Regions from separate parts of the Nocardioides lacus genome, predicted to be linked through region 1. Evidence: predicted binding sites of a transcription regulator. Region 1 holds the regulator's gene; each other region holds the start of a gene.
The links. The regulator LexA, encoded in region 1, represses DNA repair genes until DNA is damaged. The targets are predictions, from matches to a motif close to TCGAACANNTGTTCGA.
Positions count from the first base shown of each region.

Region 2: P5P86_RS03090 (HNH endonuclease signature motif containing protein) is a predicted target of LexA. The motif match lies at 2,761-2,776, and genes of this name have one in related genera.
Region 3: P5P86_RS05960 (HNH endonuclease signature motif containing protein) is a predicted target of LexA. The motif match lies at 1,558-1,573, and genes of this name have one in related genera.
Region 4: P5P86_RS06605 (HNH endonuclease signature motif containing protein) is a predicted target of LexA. The motif match lies at 2,927-2,942, and genes of this name have one in related genera.

Region 1 is NZ_CP123620.1:1,035,549-1,041,381, reverse strand. Features, by position in the region: gene P5P86_RS04830 (vitamin B12-dependent ribonucleotide reductase) at 1-742, opposite strand, end outside; gene nrdR (transcriptional regulator NrdR) at 873-1,364, opposite strand; gene P5P86_RS04820 (LysM peptidoglycan-binding domain-containing protein) at 1,915-2,253, opposite strand; gene lexA (transcriptional repressor LexA) at 2,543-3,274, shown strand; gene P5P86_RS04810 (phosphatase PAP2 family protein) at 3,339-4,124, shown strand; gene P5P86_RS04805 (MXAN_6640 family putative metalloprotease) at 4,121-5,632, shown strand; gene P5P86_RS04800 (ATP-dependent DNA helicase) at 5,730-5,833, opposite strand, start outside.
Region 2 is NZ_CP123620.1:669,531-675,363, reverse strand. Features, by position in the region: gene P5P86_RS03095 (phosphocholine-specific phospholipase C) at 1-1,426, shown strand, start outside; gene P5P86_RS03090 (HNH endonuclease signature motif containing protein) at 1,499-2,743, opposite strand; gene P5P86_RS03085 (sensor histidine kinase) at 3,051-4,169, shown strand; gene P5P86_RS03080 (LytR/AlgR family response regulator transcription factor) at 4,166-4,882, shown strand; gene P5P86_RS03075 (hypothetical protein) at 4,879-5,250, shown strand; gene P5P86_RS03070 (sodium/solute symporter) at 5,247-5,833, shown strand, end outside.
Region 3 is NZ_CP123620.1:1,280,964-1,286,796, reverse strand. Features, by position in the region: gene P5P86_RS05970 (cystathionine gamma-synthase) at 1-407, opposite strand, end outside; gene msrA (peptide-methionine (S)-S-oxide reductase MsrA) at 554-1,201, shown strand; gene P5P86_RS05960 (HNH endonuclease signature motif containing protein) at 1,601-2,830, shown strand; gene P5P86_RS05955 (nitroreductase family deazaflavin-dependent oxidoreductase) at 2,839-3,222, opposite strand; gene P5P86_RS05950 (TMEM175 family protein) at 3,317-3,955, opposite strand; gene P5P86_RS05945 (VOC family protein) at 3,992-4,729, opposite strand; gene P5P86_RS05940 (Ig-like domain-containing protein) at 4,801-5,833, opposite strand, start outside.
Region 4 is NZ_CP123620.1:1,410,765-1,416,597, reverse strand. Features, by position in the region: gene P5P86_RS06625 (type II secretion system F family protein) at 1-435, opposite strand, end outside; gene P5P86_RS06620 (type II secretion system F family protein) at 432-1,283, opposite strand; gene P5P86_RS06615 (TadA family conjugal transfer-associated ATPase) at 1,283-2,017, opposite strand; gene P5P86_RS06610 (hypothetical protein) at 1,924-2,550, opposite strand; gene P5P86_RS06605 (HNH endonuclease signature motif containing protein) at 2,969-4,198, shown strand; gene P5P86_RS06600 (PilZ domain-containing protein) at 4,354-4,968, shown strand; gene P5P86_RS06595 (C40 family peptidase) at 4,997-5,644, opposite strand; cyclic di-AMP (ydaO/yuaA leader) riboswitch at 5,651-5,833, opposite strand, start outside.

The DNA of each region.
Region 1 (5,833 bases):
TCACGAACTCCTCGATGTCGGGGTGGTCGACGTCGAGCACGACCATCTTGGCCGCACGGCGGGTCGCACCGCCGGACTTGATGGTGCCGGCCGACGCGTCGGCGCCGCGCATGAAGGAGACCGGACCCGACGCGGTGCCACCGGAGGAGAGCAGCTCCTTGGAGGAGCGGATGCGCGAGAGGTTCAGACCGGCACCGGAGCCGCCCTTGAAGATGAAGCCCTCCTCCTTGTACCAGTTGAGGATGGAGTCCATCGAGTCGTCGACCGAGAGGATGAAGCACGCGCTGACCTGCTGCGGGGACGGGGTGCCGACGTTGAACCAGACCGGGGAGTTGAAGGCGAAGTACTGGTTGGCGAGCAGCCAGGTCAGCTCCTCCTCGAAGACCTGCGCGTCCTTGTCGGTCGCGAAGTAGCCGTGCTCGATCCCGGCCTTGGTGTAGGTCTTCACCACGCGGTCGATCAGCTGCTTGAGGCTGGTCTCACGCTGCGGCGTGCCCACGGCACCGCGGAAGTACTTGGTGGTGACGATGGTGGAGGCGTTGACCGACCAGGAGTCCGGGAACTCCACGCCGCGCTGCTCGAAGACCGTCTCTCCGGTCTTCCAGTTGGTCTGGACGACGTCGCGTCGCTCCCAGGTGATCTGGTCGTAGGGGTGAACACCCTCGGTGCTGAACACCCGCTCGAGGTGCAGCCCCGCACCGGAGCGAGCCTTGTGACCCGCGCCGCTCACCGTCTCGGTCATTGCCTTGTCCCCTTGTCGCGTGATTGTCGTGTCGTGCGTCGGTTGCGATGCGTTGCGATGCGTCGTGGTGCTGTGGTGCTTGGAAGCCCGGGCAGGCACGCTTCCCCACGGCCTGCCCGGGCGGTCTGGATCAGCCGGTGGCGACCGGCTGCATGTCCTCGGCGGCCGGGCGCAGCCTGCGCTCGGTGCGGAGGACCGCTATCTCGTCCTCGAAGTCGTCGGCCGACTCGAACTGGCGGTAGACGCTGGCGAACCGCAGGTAGGCGACCTCGTCGAGCTGACGCAACGGTGCCAGGATCGCCATCCCCACCTCGTGGGCGGGAACCTCGGCGTACCCGCTCGTGCGCAGGGCGTCCTCGACCTCCTGGCCGAGGCAGGCCAGCTGGTCCTCGCTCACCGGACGGCCCTTGCACGCCTTGCGCACGCCGGCCACCGCCTTGTCCCGCGTGAAGGGCTCGGTCGCGCCGGAGCGCTTGAGCACCGTCAGCTGCATGAGCTCGACCGTGCTGAACCGCTTCTCGCAGCCCTGGCACTGGCGACGCCGCCGGATCGAGCCGCCGTCCTCGGCCACCCGGGAATCGAGGACCTTGGTGTCGCTGTGCCGGCAGTACGGGCAGTGCATCTGAGGTCCTCCTTCGAGGGTCGCTGGATGATCGCTGAGGCGCGCCCTCTGTGGACGAAGACGCTTTCGCTGTGGAGAACCGGCTGCAAGATGTGCAACCAACCGGCCCCGGGTGTGAACTAGATGTGGATAACTACACCGGTGTAAGTACTAGATGTTGTGGTGAGCCTACGCCGCGGCCACCAGCCTTGCAAGTGACGGCGCGGCGTCTCGGCGTGTCGCGCCGAACGGCCCCCGGAGGGCGCCCGGACAAGGGAGAATGGCTCTGTGGCGGAACAGAGCGGGGGCAAGCGAAAAGGCGCTCGAAAGGGTGCGCGGCCGCCGCGCAGGTTCCGTCGGGACGTGTTCGCGCTCTCGTTGGGCACGACCGTCGCCGTGGTCGCCTGGGGCTACCTGGTCTTCTCTGCCATCGACTTCGGCTCCGACGCCCGCGGTGGCGAGCGTCGCGCATGGGCCCTGTTGGCCCTGGCGGCCGTCGGGGCCGCCGCCTGCCTCTTCGCAGCACTTCTGCTGCTGGCCCGCGTCCTACGAGCCCTGAGCGCCGGTCCGGTCAGTTCGGAATCCGCAGCGTCTGACCGGCCGACAGGCTCACACCAGAGAGGCCATTGATCTGCTCGATGTGATCGATCATCGCGCGCACGTCACCGCCGTGGGCGGCCTGCGAGGCGAGATCCCACAGCGTGTCACCGGGGGCCACCACCACGGAGTGAGTCGTCTCGGGCGCACCGGAGTGAAGGGCCGCCCCGGCACCGTTGGAGATGAGCAGCCCCAGGCCGAGCAGCACGATCAGGCCCGCCACGAAGACCACGACACGTCCGCGCCGGGTGAGCCGCACGGTGGAGCGCCGGCGCGGCGTGTCGAGCAGCTGGTCGAGGGTCATGGTGGTCATGTCAGTCTCCTGGGGAAGTCGGGACCTTGCGCGTTCGATCCGATGTCTACCGACGGCCACCGACAGTTTTGGTGGCGCCGTTTCGATCAGACGTTCGATCGAACACATGAGCGAGAGTAGATCAGGTGTTCGAACGACTCAAGGAACCGCGTAGCACGGCGTGTCGAACACGCATTCGAGCGCACACGGCCGAACCACGACTCTCGACCCGGCGCACGCCGCGCGATCTCGACACGCCGAGTTCGAACAGATGTTTGAACCCGCACGACGTCCGCACTACCGTCGCACCATGACCTCGAAGCCGGAGCCGACCGAGACCAATCTCGCCGAGCTGCCCGACGGCCCGCCGGACGCCACCGGCCTCACACCGCGGCAGCAGCGCATCCTGGCGCACCTGCGCGACTGCATCGAGAAGCGCGGATACCCGCCGAGCATGCGCGAGATCGGGTCCGCCGTCGGCCTCACCTCGACCAGCTCGGTGGCCCACCAGCTGAAGGTGCTGGAGCAGAAGGGCTTCATCAAGCGCGATCCGCACCGCCCGCGCGCGCTCGAGGTGTTCCTGCCCGAGGTGTTGGCCGCCCGCAAGGCGATCAGCAGCGCCGACGAGTCGTCCTTCGACGAGACCGACATCGGCGACGCGATGCCCGAGGCCCGCTACATCCCGCTCGTCGGCACGATCGCCGCCGGCGCGCCCATCCTCGCCGAGGAGCAGACCGAGGCGGTCTTCCCGCTGCCCAAGGAGCTGGTCGGCGACGGTCAGCTGTTCCTGCTGCGCGTGAAGGGAGACTCGATGATCGAGGCCGCGATCTGCGACGGCGACTACATCGTCATCCAGCAGGCCCAGACGGCGACCAACGGCGAGTTCGTCGCCGCGCTGCTCGACGGCGAGGCGACCGTCAAGGAGTTCCGCCGCAAGGACGGCAAGGTCTGGCTGATCCCGCACAACTCCTCGCTCGAGCCGATCGACGGCACCGAGGCGAGCATCCTGGGCAAGGTCACGGCGGTTCTGAGAAGTCTGTGAGAGGCCGGGCATAGGATCAGTGGGATCGGGTAGGCCCGGTCCCACTGTCACGAGGGAGCCAGCGGTGCGGGAGGACGTGCTCGCCGAGAGCGATGCGATCATCGGTACGCCGGGAACGCGGCGTACCGTCTGGCGTCGGCTCGCGCCCGTCGGCACCGGCCTGCGCGAGCTCATCCTGGTCACAGCGCTCTACATCGGCTACACCTCCTCGCGCCTGCTCGCCAGCGACAACCGCGACGCGGCGGTGCACCGGGCCAAGGAGCTGCTCAGGATCGAGCGAGCCGTCCGGCTGGACTGGGAACACCCGATCAACCAGTTCTTCGTCCGGCACGACACGATCGGCCTGTTGGCCTGCTTCTGGTACGCCACAGCGCACTACATCGTCACCGCCGGCGTGCTGATCTGGGTCTACTTCAAGGGCCGCGACGCCTACCTCCCGGCCCGCCGCGCCCTGATGGTCGCCACGATCTTCGCGCTCTGCCTCTATCTGATGCTGCCGACCGCTCCCCCACGCTTCATGGACGGCTTCACCGACGTGCTGGCCCTCCACGCCGACCAGGGCTGGTGGGGCGCCGACGCCTCGGCCCCCAAGGGCATGGGGCACATCACCAACGAGCTGGCGGCGTTCCCCTCGCTGCATGCCGGTTGGTCGCTGTGGTGCGCGCTGGTGCTCCATCGCTACGCGCGCTGGCGCATCGTGAAGGTGCTGGGCTGGGCGGGCGCGCTGACCACGGCGGCTGTGGTCGTCGGCACGGCCAACCACTGGGTGCTCGACGTGCTGGTCGGCTGGATGGTCGTCATCGGCGGCGTCGTGGCGGTTTGGGAATTGGCCCCTAGACTGCCTGAGTGAACCGCGCCTTCCCCCGCTCCTTCGCACTCCTCACCGCGCTCCTGGCCCTGATGGCCTCGGGTCTGGTCATCGCCTCCACGACCCCGGCCGGGGCCCAGACCGCTGCCCACTCGGTGGTGCCGCTGCTACCCCGGGTCTCCACCTCGGGCGACGCCGACGGCGACACGCCCGGCGACGCCACCATGTACATGCGACGCCTCGCGCTGACGCACGACGCCCTGCGGGGCGCCGCCCGCCAGCAGGCGGAGTCCGCGCTCAGTCGGCCGAAGCTGGCGGGCGAGCAGACGGTCTGCTCCCAGACACTGCCGTTGTGCGTGCACTACGCGACCACCGGCGTCGACGCGCCGGCGGGGGCGATCACGCCGGCGGTCGTGCTCTCCACGCTGGAGCACATCTACGCCACCTATAAGGCCGCCGGCTACCGGATGCCGGAGTCGGACGGCGCGATGGGCGGCGACAGCCGGACCGACATCTACCTGGCCGACGTCGGCCGCCAGGGCTACTACGGCTACTGCGCTCCCGAGCCGCGGGCCGGGTCCACCGCCCACGACACGCCGGCGTTCTGCGTGCTCGACAACGACTTCGCACCCTCGGAGTTCGGTGGTCGCGGCACGCCGATCAGCAACCTCGACGTGACGGCCGCGCACGAGTTCTTCCACGCCGTGCAGTTCGCCTACGACGCCACCGAAGACTCCTGGTTCATGGAGTCGACGGCCGTGTGGGTCGAGGACGAGGTCTACACCGCCATCAACGACAACACCCAGTACCTTCCCTACGGGCCGCTCGGCAAGCCGGCGCTGTCGCTGGACAAGAACACCACCTTCGGCGTGTACGGCGGCTGGATCTTCTTCCGCTGGGTCACCGAGCACCGACCGCAGGCACAGGGCGGCCTGCCGACGATCATCCGCTCGATGTGGGAGCGCGCAGCCGCCACGCCGGGTGCGCCGGACGCCTACTCGCTGCAGGCGATCAAGGGTGCGCTGAAGGCCGCCGGGCTGCCGATCGAGAAGGCGTTCGCCCAGTTCGCCGCCGCCAACCGCAACCCGGCCCACACCTACAGCGAGGGCGCCGCGAACCACTACCCGCTCGCCAAGGCGACGAAGTCCTACCAGGTGCGCAGCACCGGCAAGCGCGCCAGCGGCACCGCGAGGATCAACCACCTCGCGGCCGCTACCGAGCGCTTCGTCCCGAAGGGCAAGAGGCTGAAGAGCAAGCACACCAGGCTGCGGCTCAGCCTCGACATGGCGAACAAGAAGCTCGGTCCCGGTGCCGTGGTGACCGTCTTCCTGCGCAACGGCGCCACGAAGGTGAAGACGATCAAGCTGTCCAAGACCGGCAAGGGCGCCGTCACGGTGCCGTTCAGCACCAAGAAGGTCAAGCGCGTCGAGCTGACGATGACCAACGCCAGCACCCGGATGACCTGCTGGGTCGGCGGCCTCTTCTCCTGCGAGGGCCAGCCCAAGGACATGCACCAGGTGGAGAAGTTCAGCGCACTGGCCCGCCGCTGAGCCTGTTCCCGTCCCTGACCCCGCGCGACCCTCGGGCCGCGCGGGGTCACCTCGTTCCGGGGTCCTGCGTCGAGCGTGGTGCAGGCGGACCGATCCGCTAGCCGGCGGACTCGGCGAGCCGGCGCAGCGCCTGCCGCGCGATCGCCGGGTCCACGGTCGGCCACATCGGCGGCAGGCTGGCCTTGAGGAATCCGCCGTAGC
Region 2 (5,833 bases), 370 kb from region 1:
TACGTCGGGCGGCGACGAGTCAGGGGTGACCTGGCAGACCTACGCTGAGGGCCTGGAGGCTGCGGGCGTCAGCTGGAAGGTCTACCAGAACGCGGCGGACAACTTCGGCGACAACGCGTTGGCCTACTTCACCCAGTTCAGCGACGCGTCGAGCACCTCCCCGCTCCACACCAAGGGCATGGCGAGCGTGCCCGCAACCACCGGAGTGACCGGGACCGACATCCTGGCGGCGATCAGGGCCGACGTCGTGGCAGGCACGTTGCCGCAGGTCTCCTGGGTTGTGACCGACCAGCTCAACTCCGAGCATCCGATCGGGCCACCGGTCAACGGCGAAAGATTCGTCAGCGGTCTGTTGGCCGCCCTCAACGCTGACAGCCAGGTGTTCGACAGCACGGTGGTGTTCTTGAACTACGACGAGAACGACGGCTTCTTCGACCACGTGCCGCCGCCTGTACCCGCGTCGGGCACGACCGGGGAGTTCTACGACGGTCTGCCGGTCGGCCTCGGCTTCCGCGTGCCGATGATCGTCATCTCGCCCTGGAGCAGGGGTGGCTGGGTGAACTCCCAGGTCTTCGACCACACCTCGGTGATCCAGTTCCTCGAGAAGTGGACGGCGGCGATCGGCAAGCCCGCCCCGTGCCCGAACATCAGTGCTTGGCGACGCTCGGTGTGCGGTGACCTGACCTCGACGTTCGACTTCACCTCGAAGGTCGCCGGCATGCCGACGCTCCCCACCCCCGGTGCCGCGATCGCTCTGGCGACCTGCACGCCGCTGGCCAACCCCACGCCGCAGACCAATGCCCTGCCTGCCCAGGAGACGGGCACCCGGCCGGCACGAGCCCTCCCGTACCAGCTCAACGCCGACGTCTCCTCGTGGAGCTACAGCGGCACCACCGTCAAGGTGAACATCACCATGTCGAACGCCGGCGCCACCGGCACCAACGCCGCGCACTACGCGGTCTACGCCAACGCCCACCGCACCGGAGGTCCGTGGCAATACACCGTGAAGCCGGGTAGCCCGGTGACCGACTTCTTCAATGTCGGCAGCGGGTACGGCGAGGGTCTCTACGACCTCACCGTGGTGGGCCCGAACCGCTTCCTACGCCGCCTCACCGGAGATGCGAACGGCGCGAGCAAGGGCGTCGAGGTGCACCCCACGATCGCCGCGACCACCAGGGGCCTCACCCTCACCCTCGTGAACGGCTCGTCATCGTCGGTGACGTTCAAGGTGGCTGCCAACCAGTACCTCACCGGTGGACCGTGGACCTACGTCGTCGCTGCGGGCGCGCAGGCGACCGCGACCTTCGACGTGCTGTCGACGTCACACGGGTGGTACGACCTCACCGTGACCGGCACCGGCGACAGCACCTGGAGCAGGCGCTTCGTGGGACACGTCGAGAACGGCAGCGCCAGCATCACCGGCTAGTCGTCCCGGCGGCGCAGACCTCGGCGTCGCCCAGGGCACCGCGAGGTCGCGGTCAGGAGAGGATCACCGTCTTCACGGACTCGCGCGGACCAGAGCTCGTGCCTTTCGTCGGAAGCGGTAGCGGCCGTCGGGGAGTCGGGTGGTTTGGTAGGTGGGGTCGTGGGCTCGGCGGTGGTGGTGGCCGCAGAGGAGGGAGCCGTGGGCGAGGTCGGTGTGGCCGCCGTGACTCCAGGGTTGGTCGTGGTGGGCGTCGCACCACGTAGTGGGGACGGCGCAGCCTTCGGCTCGGCAGTGCTTGTCTCGTAGAGCGAGTGCCTTGCGCTGGGATGGGGTGAAGAGTCTTCGGGTGCGGCCCAGATCGAGGGGTTCGGAGTTGCCGCCGAGGACGGCGGGGATGATCCCGGCGGTGCACGCCAGGCGTCGGGTCTCCCCGGTGCTGATGGGGGTGCCGTCCTCGAGCCAAGCAACACCGAGACCGGCCCGGAGCTGGTCCAGCGTCATGGTCACCACCACCGTGGTCGCGTCGCCGCCGTGGGCGGGGAGTCGGGTGGGGTCGGTGTTCTCCAGGAGCTGGGCGAACGCGTGCGCGAGGAGCCGGCTCCTGGGCGGGACCCTGCCGTCGGCCTCCAGGGCCGCTACTCGGGGTTGGGTGTAGGCCTGCAGGTAGGTCCGCAACCGGTGACCGACCGTTTCGGGGACGATGCCGTGGATGCGGGTCGTCCCGTCGCCTTGGTCGGTGATCGAGAGGCACGCTTTCGCGTTCGCGGTCTCCTCGAGCCGACGGATGGCTGCGGCCTCGGCGGCTTCGGCGACCTCGGGTGCGACGACCTCCAACAGGTGGCTGGCGAGGCGGCGCAGGTCCTTGGGCCGGTGCTCACTCGCGAGGTCGCACAGCGTGACCTCCGCCCGCGCCAACACCTCGGCGGGTAGGTCGTCGGGCAGGTCGTCGAGCCCACGGAGGATCACGCGGGCGTGCTCGAGACTGAACGCACCGCGCGCGAGCCCGGCCCGGACCACCGGCCGACCCTCCAACTCCCGGGCCAACCGAAGGGTGGCGTGCGCGGCGGGACTCTCGACCCGGTGCTGGGCAACCAGCCAGGCTGCGACATCGCGGGCACTGACCTCCTCGGCCACGTCCTGTGCGGAGGCGATCACGCGGAGTCGTAGCTCGGCCACACGTGCGGTGATCTGCTCCAGTCGTGCGAGCACGTCTGCCTTGTCCGCCGTCGCGAGGAAGACCGGGTCCGCGTCCGTGGCGTCATCGAGGGCAGCAGCGATCGTGGCGAGTGCCGCCTGGATCTGATGAATGGAGACCACCACCGAGAGAGATCAATTCGAACGCATGTTCGAATCCTAGGTGGTCGGATGTGTATGGTCAACCTTCTTTCAACAACCAGACCAGGGGGAAATCTCGTCGTACTGGATCACAGCCATGGTGGCCCGACGCAACTGTGCTCAAGGCACTCGACCCGGCCAAGACACCGGGCCACGCTGGGACTGGCCCACGCTTTTCGTTTTTCTTTGCGCCGACCCCGAACGACGGCCGGTGTCGCAGGCCCGACTCAACCCGGACGCAGGCCCGACTCAACCCGGACGCAGGCCCGACTCAACTAACCTGTGACGCATGACACGCTGGAGGCGGCGCCATGGCCACCTCGGCACCGAGGCGGACAGAGCGACGTTCCGCACCCTGCACACCGCATCGCTGATGACCAGCGCGCTGCGCGAGGGGCTGACACTCACCTCCGCCACGGATTCGGTCAAGCACCTGCGCTCCCTGGTCGCGGCGCCGGCGGTGGCCCTCACCGACACCGAGGCCCTGCTGGCCTGGGACGGCGGAGCCGTCCAACACGAGCAGCACGCCGCCCAGCTGGCTCGCGACGGCGTCGCGGACGGATCGACGACGGTGCGCGACCACCGCGAGTTCCGGTGCGGCAACCCGGCGTGCGACATCCGGCACGCCGTCGTCTCGCCGCTGACCGTGGAGGACCGGGTCGTCGGCACGCTGCAGATCTACACCGGTCACACCTCGGCTGTCCTGGTCCGGGCGACCGACGAGCTCGCCCAGTGGGTCAGCGGGCAGCTCGAGCTCGGCCAGCTCGACGCGTCGAGATCACGCCTGATGGAGGCCGAGGTCAGAGCCCTGCGGGCCCAGATCAGCCCACACTTCGTCTACAACAGCCTCACGGCGATCGCCAGCTTCGTGCGCACCGACCCCGACCGGGCGCGGGAGCTGCTGCTGGACTTCGCCGACTTCACCCGCTATTCCTTCCGCCGGCTCGGCGACTACACCACGCTCGCCGAGGAGCTCCAGTCGATCGAGCGCTACCTCGTGCTGGAGCAGGCCCGGTTCGGCGACCGGCTCGGCGTCACGCTGCGGGTCGCGCCCGAGGTGCTCCCCGTGACGATCCCGGTGCTGAGCCTGCAGCCGCTGGTGGAGAACGCCGTACGGCACGGACTGGCCCCCCGACCCGACGGTGGCACCGTGCAGATCCTCGCCCGCGACCTCGACCGGGAGGCGGTGATCACCATCGAGGACGACGGTGTCGGCGGCGATCCGGAGCGGATCCGAAGGGTGCTCGCGGGGGACGCCAGCCTGGACTCGGTGGGGCTGTTCAACGTGGACGAGCGGCTGCGCTCGACGTTCGGTGACGACTACGGTCTCGTGGTCGAGACCGCTCCGGGGGCGGGCACGAAGGTCACCGTCCGCGTTCCGAAGTACGCCCACGGGGTGCGCCCATGACGCTGCACGTCCTGATCGTCGACGACGAACGTCCCGTCCGCGACGAGCTCACCTTCCTGCTCGGGCGCGACGACCGGATCGCCTCGGTGAGCACCGCCGGCTCGGGGACCGAGGCGCTGCAACTGCTGCGCGAGCGCGACGTCGACGCGGTGTTCCTGGACATCGCGATGCCCGGCCTCTCCGGCCTGGACCTGGCAGCGGTGCTCGCCCGGTTCCGCACCCCGCCCCGGATCGTCTTCGTCACCGCGCACGCCGAGCACGCCGTCGACGCGTTCGACCTGCACGCGGTGGACTACCTGCTCAAGCCGGTGCGCGAGGAGCGCCTGCGCGAGGCCGTACGCCGGATCCGCGACGCCGGCGTGACGCCGCCGCGCGACGACACGATCGCCGTCGAGCTGGGTGGGGTCACCCGGCTGGTGACCCGCTCGACGGTCAGCTACGTGGAGGCCCAGGGCGACTACAGCCGGCTGCACACCGCGACCGGGAGCCACCTGGTGCGCCTGCCCATCTCCACCCTGGAGGAGCGCTGGCGCGACACCGGCTTCATCCGGATCCACCGATCGCTGCTGGTCTCGCTGCACCACGTGGAGGAGATCCGCGAGGAGGACGGCCGGGTGGCGGTGGTCGTGGGCGGCCACGAGCTGCTGGTCAGCAGGCGCCACACGCCGGCACTGCGCGAGCAGCTGCGGCGGACCCGTCGGGGGGAGGCGTGAGCAGCAACGCGCCGCTGCCCCGGACGCGGATCACCGCCCCGACCGCCGGAAGGCCGCGGCGGACCACCGTCGCGCGCGAGATCGATGCGCAGAGCCCTGTCGGCGAGGTGTACATGCGATCGCTGGTGCGCAGCCAGCTGCGGCTCGCGCTCGGCCTGCTGCTCGTGCTCGTGTCGAGCGTCGGCGCTCTGCCGCTGCTGTTCGTCCTCGTGCCGTGGCTGCAGCACGGTCGGATCCTCGGCGTACCCCTGGCCTGGCTGCTGCTCGGCGCCGGCTGCTATCCGGTGATCATCGGGCTGGCGGTCGTCTACGTCCGCCGCGCCGAGCGCAACGAGCGCGCCTTCCAGGACCTGGTCGGCCCGCGGTGAACGCCAACGCGATCGCCGCCCTCGCGGCGCTGCTGGTCTCGGTCCTGACCCTCGCGGTCGGAGCGTTCGGGCTGCGGCTAGCCCGGACCACCAGCGACTTCTACGTGGCCTCGCGGGCTGTCGGGCCGGCGACCAACGCCGCCGCGATCAGCGGGGAGTACCTGTCGGCCGCTTCCTTCCTCGGTGTCGCCGGACTGGTGATGGCGCGCGGCGTCGACATGCTCTGGTACCCGGTCGGCTGGACCGCCGGCTACCTCGTGCTGCTGCTGTTCGTGGCAGCGCCGCTGCGCCGCTCGCGTGCCTACACGTTGCCGGACTTCGCCGAGTTCCGGCTGGAGTCGCAGCGCGCCCGGACGCTCGCGAGCGCCCTCGGCGTGCTGATCGCCGTGCTCTACCTGATCCCGCAGTTCCAGGGTGCCGGGCTGACGGTGCACGCGCTGACCGGCGCACCCGCCTGGACCGGGTCGACGGCGGTGGCCGTGGTGGTGCTGGCCAGCGTCGTCGCCGGCGGGATGCGCAGCATCACGCTGGTGCAGGCGGTGCAGTACTGGCTCAAGCTGGCAGCGCTCCTGGTGCCGCTGGC
Region 3 (5,833 bases), 250 kb from region 1:
ACCGGGGCCGGCGTGTGCTCCACACCCCACGGACCGGCGACCTTGTCGACGAGGCGGAACGTGCCGCCGTACGCGTCGTCGGGGATGACGAGGTGGTCACCGGGCCGGGTGAGCGCGCGGATCAGCGTGTCCTCGGCGGCCAGACCGCTCGCGAAGGCGAAGCCGCGCTCGCCCTCCTCGACCGCAGCCAGCGCGCCCTCCAGCGCGGTGCGCGTCGGGTTGGCGCTGCGGCTGTACTCGTAGCCGCCGCGCAGCCCCCCGACGCCGTCCTGCTTGTAGGTCGAGGAGGCGTAGATGGGAGGGTTGACGGCGCCGGTGGTGGGGTCCGGCTCGTAGCCCGCATGGATGGCGCGGGTCTCGAAGCCCTGGCCCTTGTCGAACGCTGCTGGTGCATGCTCGTGGGTCACGCGTCGAGCCTACTCAGAACTCGCGTCCGGATCGTCGCTGAGGCGCCCTCGCCGAGCCGATGGCGGTCCGGGCCCTCGGCGGACGAGCCCGGGAACGTACGGCGTCGGTGCGGTGTTGGAGACTGTGGAACCCGAAGGAGGAAACCATGTTCGGACGACCCACCTCTCTCTACCCCACTGACAAGACCCTCCCCGGCCGGGACACGCTCGAGTGGGACCTGCCCGCCAAGCACCGCGTGCTCGGCACGCCGCTGCTCGCCGACCCCGCGAACGGCAGCGCCCCCGAGGGCTACGAGGTCGCCTACTTCGGACTCGGCTGCTTCTGGGGCGCCGAGGAGATGTACTGGCAGATCCCCGGCGTCTACGCCACCGCCGTCGGCTACCAGGGCGGCACCACGCTGAACCCGACGTACGAGGAGGTCTGCAGCGGCCTGACCAACCACACCGAAGCCGTGCGGGTCGTCTTCGATCCCGCCGTGGTGAGCTACGCCGACCTGGTGAAGCGGTTCTTCGAGGTGCACGACCCGACCCAGGGCATGCGCCAGGGCAACGACGTCGGCACGCAGTACCGCTCCGCGCTCTACTTCCTCTCCCCCGAGCAGGAGCAGACCGCCCGCGAGCTGACCAAGGTGTACGGCGAGGAGCTCGCCCGCCGCGGCCTCGGCACGATCACCACCGAGATCCGCGAGGCGCCGATCTTCTACCCGGCCGAGCCCTACCACCAGCAGTACCTGGACCGGGTGCCCAACGGCTACCGCTGCCACGCCAACACCGGGGTGGCCTTCCCGGCCTGATCACGCGTCGACCCGGGCCTGCGTCCGCGTTCAGTCGGGCCTGCGTCCGGGTTGAGTCGGGCCTGCGTCCGGGTTGAGTCGGGCCTGCGTCCGCGTTGAGTCGGGCCTGCGTCCGCGTTGAGTCGGGCCTGCGTCCGGGTTGAGTCGGGCCTGCGACACCGCTCTGTACGCGGGGTTGGTGCAAAGACAAACGAAAAGCGTGAGCCAGTCCCAGCGTGGCCCGGTGTCTTGGCTGGGTCGGGAGCCTTCCCTACGGTTGCGTCGGGCCACCATGGCTGTGATCCAGTACGACGAGATCTCCGCGCTGGTCCGGTTGTGAGAAGAGGGTTGACCACACACATCCGACCACCTAGGCTTCGAACATGCGTTCGAATTGATCTCGTCTCGGTGGTGGTCCTCATGCATCAGATCCAGGCGGCACTCGCCACGATCGCTGCTGCCCTCAATGACGCCACAGACGCGAACCCGATCTTCCTGGGAACGAATGAGAAGAAGGACGTGCTTGCCGCGCTGATGCGGTCCCGGACGCGGCTCGAGGAGCTGTACCTACGCGTCATCGCCTCCGCCGACGATGTCGCCGCCGAGGTCGGTGCCCGCGACGTCGCGGCCTGGCTGGTGGCGCAGCACCGGGTCGAGAGTCCCGCCGCGCACGCCACGCTACGTCTCGCCCAGGAGTTGGAGGGTCGGCCGGTGGTCCGGGCAAGGCTCGCACGCGGTGCGTTCAGTCTCGAGCACGCCCGCGTCATCCTCCGTGGGCTGGACGACCTGCCCGACGACCTCGATCCCGAGGACCTCACCCACGCAGAGGTCACCCTGTGCGACCTCGCGAGTGAGCACGGGCCCAAGGACCTGCGCCGCCTCGCCACGCATCTGTTGGAGGTCGTCGCACCTGAGGTCGCGGAAGCCGCCGAAGCCGCAGCGATCCAACGGCTTGAAGAACAAGCCCAGGCGAAAGCGACGCTGTCGATCACCGACCTCGGTGACGGGATGACCCGGATCCACGGCATCGTGCCCGAAACGGTCGGTCACCGGTTGCGGACCTACCTGCAGGCCTACACCCAACCCCGGGTAGCCGCCCTGGAAGCCGACGGACGGGTCCAGCCCCGCAGCCGGCTCCTCGCCCACGCGTTCGCCCAACTCCTGGAGAACACCGACCCCACCCGCCTGCCCGCCCACGGGGGTGATGCGACCACCGTGGTCGTGACCATGACGCTGGACCAGCTACAGGCCGACCTCGGTGTCGCGTGGCTCGACGACGGCACCCCCATCAGCACCGGGGAGACCCGACGGCTGGCCTGCACCGCCGGGATCATCCCTGCCGTCCTCGGCGGCAACTCCGAACCCCTCGACCTGGGCCGCACCCGACGACTCTTCACCCCAACCCAGCGCAAGGCCCTCGCCCTACGAGACAAGCATTGCCGAGCCGAAGGCTGCACCGTCCCCACTACGTGGTGCGACGCCCACCACGACCAACCCTGGAGTCACGGCGGCCACACCGACCTCGCCCACGGCTCCCTCCTCTGCGGCCACCACCACAGACGCACCCACGACCCCACCTACGAGACGATCAGGCTCCCCGACGGCCGCTACCGCTTCCGACACCGAGCCCGAGAGGTCCTGCGCCGGTGAGAGGGCTGCTAGTCGGCGATGGTCACCGTCAGCACGTTGCCCTCGTGCACGAGCCTGGTGACCAGTCGGAGCGGCCGCGGCAGCAGGTCCTGCCCCGCCGGCGCCGGGACCAGCCTGACGTCCCGCACCCGGTAGCGCCGGCCGCGGTGCACGACCGAGCCGCCGTCCGCCGCGAGCAGGTTGCGCACCCAGTCCGACTCCAAGCCGTAGCCGACCAGGAAGGCGAAGCCGCCGCTGCGGCGTACGCACAGGACCGGCGTGCGGTAGGCCCGACCCGACTTGCGTCCGACGTGCTCGATGATGGCGTGGCCGGGGATGCGGCCCGCCCAGCGTCGCTGGAGCGGGTTGGTCACCTTGCGGTTGAAGGCAGCGAGCGCACGAGGCAGGTGCATGCCACCGTTCTACCGTGCCGGCCGAGGCGATCCAACGCGACCCCCGTCGCGGAGTTCGCGGTGACGCCGTCCCCCACGTCCGGGCTGCTCCGGCTCAGCGCTCGGGTACTGCCCGACGGACCAGGCTGTGCACCTGGTCGTCGAGCAGGAGCAACAGCATGGGGAAGTAGCTCAGCCCCGGCCACAGCAGGGTCAGCCCCAGCCCGACGGCGATCAGCGCCACGTTGACCCACCCGTGGACGGGGTCACCGATCCGCATGCCCGGGTCGGCCGTCTCCGGATGGCGCCTGGTGACTCCCTCGACGCCGGCGAGCGTCGCCGCGGCGAGGATCGTGCACCCGAAGTAGATGATCTTCGTGGCCCGGTCGTCGCCTGCCTGGGCGACGAGCTCGGTGGCGAACGGGAGCACCACGATGCTGAACGACCACAGCAGCAACAGGCGTGTGACGTGGCGGTCGAGCGTCAGGACCGGGCGCATCACGCTGTGTTGGATCAGCCAGAGCCTGGCGATCACCGCGAAGCTCAGGCAGAAGCCCCAGAGCTGAGGGCGGTGAGCGTTCAGGAGCGCCCGGACGGACTCGCCGTGTCGGATCTCCGCCCCGAGATCCGTCAGGGGAAGCACCAGCAGGGTGAGCGCGATGGCGACGATGGCGTCGAGGAAGGTGAGGAATCGATCGAGGTCGCGGTGTCGGGCGGGTGAGGCCTCCGCGGGGCTCGCCGGCAGCTCGGGCATAGGCACATCCTGGCGCATCCGCGCCGATCGCCTGACTCAGCCGATCCCGCCCGTCACCGGATCGCGGCCCGTGACACACACCGGCGGCCCGGCGGGGGCCCGCATCGCCGTCCAGACCGGCCCCTCGTGGAGCGGCTCGGCGCCCAGCGCGACCAGGCGGCGTACCTCCGCTTCCCGGTCGTCCGTCGCGATGTCCAGATGCCCGCGCACCTCGCCCTCGTCATGCTCGAGGCGCTGGATCAGGACACGCGCCCCGAGCGCCATCGGTACGGCGAGGCGGGCGAACTCCGCTCGCGGCGTCTGCCGCACCGGCCACCCGGTCAGCGCAGCCCAGAACGCGCACTCCTCCGCATGTGCGGAGGGCCCGACGTCGAGGCAGAGCTGATCCACCCGGGACCGGTGTCCGGCGGGCCAGACGGTCGGCGCCGAGGATGCGCTCGCCGCCGCGTCGACGAGACAGAACCGATAACCACCCGGCGAGCGGAGTACGGCGTGGTCATCTCGCGCGACCAGGACGGCGCCACAGCCGACCGCGTGCTCCACTGCCGCGGACAGGTCCGACACGTGCAGGTCGAGATGGGTCCCGGAGGCGCCGTCGCCGACCCGCTGCACGCGGAGGTGGTCGTCCCCCGCCGGCGGGAGGAGGGTCGCGAACTCGTCCGCGTCGCCCCGGGGCGCCGAGAGCTCGTAGCCCGTGACACCGCGCCAGAACTCCACGGCCCGCGGATTCTCGTCGCTGGTCAGGTCGAGGAAGAAGGTCAGTCGCTCGATCACGGCGCCACCGTACGCCGAGGGCCGACCGCGGGAGGTGTCCTTCCCACGGTCGGCCCTACGTGCTGCAGGCGCTACTTGGTGACCTTGACCGGAGTACCGCTCGCGGTGGACGCCGCGTAGTCGGCGTCGCCCGCGTAGGCGAGCTTCACCGTCCAGGTGCCCTTGGCCAGCTTGGGCAGCTTGACCGTGGCCACTCCCGACTTGAGGGTGGCGGTCGCGGTCTTCTTCGCCGAGCCCTTCTTCAGGGTGACGGTGACCTTGCCGGTAGCTGTCGCGTTTCCGGCGGCGGTCGCCACGGTGACCTTCTCGACGCCGGCCTTCTTCGAGGTCGGCTTCTTGCTGGCCGTGCCCTTGACCGAGGCGACCGAGCCCTTGGCGACGCTCAGCGTGCCGGTCTTGGAGAAGGCGAGGATCTGGTCGTCGCCGGGGTAGGACAGCGTGTAGGAGTAGCTGCCCGCGGCGAGCTTCGGCAGGGTGAACGACGCGGCGTTGGCCACGATGGTCTGCGCCGGGTAGCTCGTGCCGGCCACGGTCAGCGAGACCTTGCCGGTCGGCACGCGGCCGTACTCGTTGGCGATCGCGACCGTGATCTTCGGGGCAGTGCCGTACTTCACGCTCGGGGCCGTCACCGTCTGGGTGGACGTGACGCCGCCCGGCAGACCGTCGAAGAAGTAGCCGACCTTGTCGATCGCCTCACGGGCGAAGACGACGTTGTTCTGAAGGACGTTCGCAATGGTGGTCTTGCGTGTCGCCAGCAGCGTCGCGGCCCCAGCGCTCTTCTGCTCGCTGGCCGTCAGGAAGGCCGAGGCATCCGACGAGCTGGTCGGGTCGGGGTAGACCGGGTGCTTCCAGTCGAAGGTGGCCAGACCGGGTATCGGCAGCGACGTCGGGAAGTCGGCGTCCTTCAGGCCCAGGCGGGTGTCGCCGGCCTTCTCGTCGGTGTAGGCCCAGTTCGTCATGTATTCCTTGAAGCTGGCCAAGCCTGTCGAGGGGTCGATGTTCTGCTGGATCCACTGCCGCTTGATCGCCGTGCTGACCGGGCCCACGCCGGTGCCGTGCTGGTAGTCGATCAGGAACGGCACCTGGAGCTTGCGCACGGCCGCG
Region 4 (5,833 bases), 380 kb from region 1:
GCCCACGACGCACACGACCAGGGTGGGAAGGGCGGCGCTCGGGTCGCGCAGGCCGCGGAGCAGTCCGAGGAACGCCGCGACGGCGAAGCAGACCAGCCCCCAGAGGACCTGCTCGACGCGGAAGTCGAGCACCGTGCGATCCAGGGCGGCCCGATCCAACCGGCGCTGGACGGAGGCTGCTCCGCCCAGGACCCGCTCCACGCCGTCGGCGGCCACCCGCAGGCCGGGCCCGAAGACCGCACCGACCACGGGTGGCAGCGCGGGGGCTGAGGTCGTCGCTGCGATCGCCCGGGGATCGGCGCCGACGTCGCGGAGGTAGGGCAGGACACGCACCGCGAACTGCGGGCGCCGGATCGCCGCGATCCTCGCCGCCACCAGCAGGATCGCGCCGCCGCCGAGCGCACCGAGCGCGGCCCCCACGACCTCAGCGCTCACCGCAGGATCCTCCGCTCGGTCGGCAGCCGGCCGATCCGCAGCATCACGCGGTAGGCGATCAGGCAGGCCGCCGCTCCACCGGCCAGGACGACCACGCCCGCCGCCGAGGAGTAGCGCTGGATCACGTCCGGCTGGAAGGAGAGGAAGAGCAGCACCAGCCACGGCGCCGCCACGGCGAGGCGAGCGCCGTTCACCGCCCAGGCCTGGCGTGACTCGAGCTCGGCCCGGGTGCGCGACTCGGCCCGCAGGTACGACGACAGGTTGCGCAGGAGCCGGCCGAGCTCACCGCCCCCTACCTCGCGCGCGATGCGCAAGCCCTCCACCACCCGGTCGCCGACGGGGTCGGCGAGGCAGTCCTTGAGTCGGTCGAGGCAGTCACCGAAGCGGCCCGAGACCTGGTAGTCGAGGGCGAACTGCTCGAACGGCTCGCGCAACGCCGCCGGCCCGCGCACCGCCAGTCCCGCCAGCGACTCGGGCAGGGACAGCCCCGCGCGGACGGCCGAGGCCAGATTGTCGACCGCCTCGGGCCAGACCTCCGCGAACTCGCGCTGGCGACGCCGCGCCCGCCCGGCCAGCACCCCGACGGGCAGGTAGCCGGCCAGGAGGGCGAAGACCACCGCGACCGGCGGCGTACGGGTCAGGATCTCGCCGGCCAGCAACGCCACCAGGGCGCAGGCGAGGCACAGGGCCCACACGCTCGCCGACGAGACGCCTGCGAGACCGGCTCGCGCCAGCAGCGCCTCGGTGCGCTCGGCTCGTCGCGGGCCGCGTGCGGCTCGCGGCACGGCAACCACCGACCAGCACAGCAACAGGCCCACGCCGAGGCCGAGGCCGACCACGGCACCCATCAGCCGGCCCTGTTGAGCAGGGCGTGGAGGTCGACCCCCACGCGCTCGTACCGCTCGGGTCGCGGAGGCATCCCGCTCGCCCGGCGCAGCTCCGTGCCGTGCCGCTCGAAGATCGACGCCGTCTCGATGACGTCGTTCTCCACCCGCCCCGGTACGGCGACGATCTCGTTGACCCGCCGCACGCCGCGCGCGTCCATCCCGAGGTGGACCACCAGGTCGACGCTCGCCGCGACGGTCGGGATGACGAACCGGGGGCTGATGTTCTCCCCCGCCAGCAGCGGCAGTGTGCACATCTTGACCAGCGCCTCGCGACCGCTGTTGGCATGCAGCGTGCACATGCCGGGGATGCCGCTGTTGAGCGCGAGGAGCAGGTCGAGGCACTCCTCGGCCCTGACCTCACCCACGATGATCCTGCTCGGCCGCATCCGCAGCGTCTCCTTGACCAGGTCGCGCAGTCGCACCTCGCCGGTGCCCTCGAGCCCGGCTTGCCGGGTCTGCAACGCCACCCAGTCCGGGTGCGGGAAGCGCAACTCCCAGACCTCCTCCGCACTGATCACCCGGTCCCCGCCGGGGATCGCGGCTGCCAGGCAGTTGAGCAGGGTCGTCTTGCCTGCCTGGGTCCCGCCGGCGAGCAGGATGTTCAGCCCCGCACGCACGCTGGCCTCCAGGAAGGCGGCAGCCGAGGCGGAGAGGCTGCCGAGCGCGACCAGGTCCGCCAGCCGCGCGGCGCGCATCGAGAACTTGCGGATGTTGACCGCCGCGAAGCCACGCGAGATGCCGTCCAGCACCACGTGCAAGCGATGCCGCCCGGCATCGTCGCGTCGACGAACGGCGTCGAGCGGTCGAGATGCCGGCCTGACGCCTTCAGCATCCGCTCCACCAGATCGGTGACCTGCTGCGGATCCAGGACCAGGTTGGTCAGCTCGTGGCGCCCCCGCCGCGCCACGAACACCCGCGAAGGATCGTTGATCCAGACCTCTTCGACCTCCGCATCGTCGAGATAGGGCTGCAACGGCCCGAACCCGGACAGCCGCGCGACCAGCTCGGCCACCACGGCGGCCGGATCGCCGACCGGCTGGACCGCCCCCGTCAGCGACCGCTCGTCGTGCGCACGCACCACCGCCTCGGCCAGGCGGCGCACGACCCCGAGGTCGCGCTGCGGATCGACCGCCTCCTGCCGGACGGCCGCGCGCAGTTGCGCGTCGAGCAGCTCGACGACCTGTCCGTCGACAGGCCTGACGCTCTCGACAAAAGATGTCGACTCCATGGCCGGACTCCGTTCCCGAGTGAGGACTCCAGTCGCAGCACCGTACGTCGCGGTGTGCTGCCTGGACAGGCCTGGTCCAGACAACTGTGGACAACCCACGTCGAGGCGTCAGTTTCGACGGGTTGAGACGTCACCTTCTGCGGGTCGAGCGGTCACTTTCGGTCCGCCTCGATCCTTGAAGGCGGCCGTTGCTTCGGGTTGGCCTGAGGAAACGAAAAGCGTGGGCCAGTACCAGCGTGGCCCGGTGTCTTGGCCGGGTTGAGTGCCTTGAGCACAGTTGCGTCGGGCCACCATGGCCGTGATCCAGTACGACGAGATCTCCGCCGAACGCGTTTGTTGAAAGAGGGTTGACCACACACATCCGACCACCTAGGCTTCGAACATGCGTTCGAACTGATCTCTCTCGGTGGTGGTCCTCATGCATCAGATCCAGGCGACACTCGCCACGATCGCTGCTGCCCTCGACCAGGCCACGGACGCGAACCCGGTCTTCCTGGGAACGAATGAGAAGAAGGAAGCGCTCGCCGCGCTGATGCGGTCCCGGACGCGGCTGGAGGAGCTGTACCTGCGCGTGGTCGCCTCCGCCGACGATGTGGCCGCCGAGGTCGGTGCCCGCGATGTCGCAGCCTGGCTGATCGCCCAGCACCGGGTCGAGAGTCCCGCCGCGCACGCCACGCTACGTCTCGCCCAGGAGTTGGAGGGTCGGCCGGTGGTCCGGGCAAGGCTCGCACAGGGTCGGTTCAGTCTCGAGCACGCCCGCGTCATCCTCCGTGGACTCGACGACCTGCCCGACGACCTACCCGCCGAGGTCCTCGCCCAGGCAGAGGTCACCCTGTGCGACCTCGCGAGTGAGCACCGGCCCAAGAACCTACGCCGCCTCACCACGCATCTGTTAGAGGTCATCGCCCCCGACATTGCCGAAGCCGCCGAAGCCGCAGCGATCCACCGGCTCGAGGAACAGGCCCAAGCGAGAGCGACGTTGTCGATCACCGACCAAGGCGACGGCATGACGAGGATCCACGGCATCGTGCCCGAGGTCGTGGGTCATCGGTTGCGGACCTACCTGCAGGCCTACACCCAACCCCGCATCGCCGCCCTGGAAGCCGACGGCAGAGTCCAACCCCGCAGCCGGCTCCTCGCCCACGCCTTCGCCCAACTCCTGGAGAACACCGACCCCACCCGACTCCCCGCCCACGGCGGCGACGCCACCACCGTCATCGTCACCATGACCCTGGACCAGCTACAGGCCGACCTCGGTGTCGCATGGCTCGACGACGGCACCCCCATCAGCACCGGCGAAACCCGCCGCCTGGCCTGCACCGCGGGCATCATCCCCGCCGTCCTCGGCGGCAACTCCGAACCCCTCGACCTGGGCCGCACCCGACGACTCTTCACCCCAACCCAGCGCAAAGCCCTCGCCCTACGAGACAAACACTGCCGTGCAGAAGGCTGCACCGTCCCCGCACCCTGGTGCGACGCCCACCACGACCAACCCTGGTCAACCGGCGGCCACACCAACCTCGCCCACGGATCCCTCCTCTGCGGACACCACCACAGACGCGCCCACGACCCCACCTACGCGACGATCAGGCTCCCCGACGGCCGATACCGCTTCCAACACCGGCGTTCGGCGGTTCAGAGACGGTGACCGGCCCTAAGCCGGCAGAAATGTGCACGCGATTGCCAGTACCGCCACGGAAAGCGTGGTTCTCCTGGCACGATGTCGCAGTGACTCCCAGGATATCCAGCTCGCCTTCGCGGGTGGCGGCTCCGGAACCGCGGGTCCCGGCCGATCAGAAGGGCATGCACTCGCCCGACGTCAACCAGCCGGTCCTGCTGCGCGGCGAGAGCGGCGAGTTCGCCAGCCGGGTGGAGGGGATCACCGAGGGTGCGTTGATCTTGGCCCGCCCGTTCGGGCTTCCCCTCGACACCGACCTGGACATCGGCCGGCCGTTCGAGGTGCAGTGGACCTCGGCGGTGGGTCTCTACGCACAGTCGGTGCGGGTCACCGAGCGCGCCATCGACGGCAAGGTCCGGATCTGGCACGCGGAGCCGATCAGCAAGGTCCGGGTGACCAACCGGCGCGCCCACGTGCGGGTGTCGGTGGCGCTGCCGCTGATCCTGGAGTACGGCGAGGAGAAGTTCGAGGCGTCGCTGCTCGACGTGAGCGAGGCGGCCCTGCGCTGCCAGATGCCGCAGCCGCTGCCGACGCCGGAGGAGGGCGAGGAGCCGAGCCTGCGGGCCCACTTCAACCTCGGCGGCGCCGAGTTCGCCCTCGACGGCGACCTCTTCCGCAGCACCCCCAAGCGCGACATCACCGAGCTGGTGATCACGCTCCCGCCCGACGAGCGGACCCGCTCGGCACTGCGGCGGGCGGTCTTCGCCGAGCAGATCCGGGCGCGTCAGCTCTCGCGCTGACAGCGTCCGGACCCGCCGGCGGGCGCGCTCAGGAGAGCCGCAGCGTGCCGGGGAACCAGCCGTTGGTCCAGATCGCTTCCTTGCGCACGTCGGCGCCGGAGTACGGCGCGTGGATGATGATGCGGCGACCGTGGCTCCAGCCGTCGAAGATGCCCACGTGGTAGACGTGACCACCCGAGGTGAAGAACACCAGGTCGCCGCGCCGCATGTGCGCACGGGAGATGTGGCGCACCGCGCCGGACTGAGCCGCCGCCGTCCGCGGGAGGTGCAGTCCGACCGCGCGGAACGAGTAGAGCATCAGACCGGAGCAGTCGAAAGAGGTCGGGCCGGTGGCACCCCAGCGGTAGGGGTCGCCCTGCTGCCGGGCGGCGACGTGCAGCGCGCGTCCCACCCGGTGGTTGCGCCGGACCTTCCGCCGGTGCTCGATGCGCAGCTTGCGCTCGTGCTTGGTCAGGCGCGGCTTGGCGCTCGGGGTGACGACCGCGGCCTTGGAGGTGGCCGTGGCGGCACCGTCCGCCGGTGCACTCGCCGGTGCACTCGCCGGGGCCGCGGCGGGCAGGGTGAAACTCGACAGGCTGGTGGTCGGGGCGCCGACGGCGTGGGCGCCGACGGCCGGAAGGGCGATAAGGCCGGCACAGGCGGTCGCGGCCATGGTGGTGCGAATGAAGTTGGGCATGCGTGGGTGTCCTTCCCACGCCTGCGAGGTGAGCTGTCGGGTTCGGGCGAGAAGGTGCCCGGCCGACGTCCTGGAACTGCGAGACGTCCGGCTTCACCCCGAGCGGCACGCCGGTGGTCCGGCGCCGCCGCGTGGAACGTTGGGTCCCCCGCTCCTGCCCCTGGGTGATCGTCTTACGGAACCGGCTCC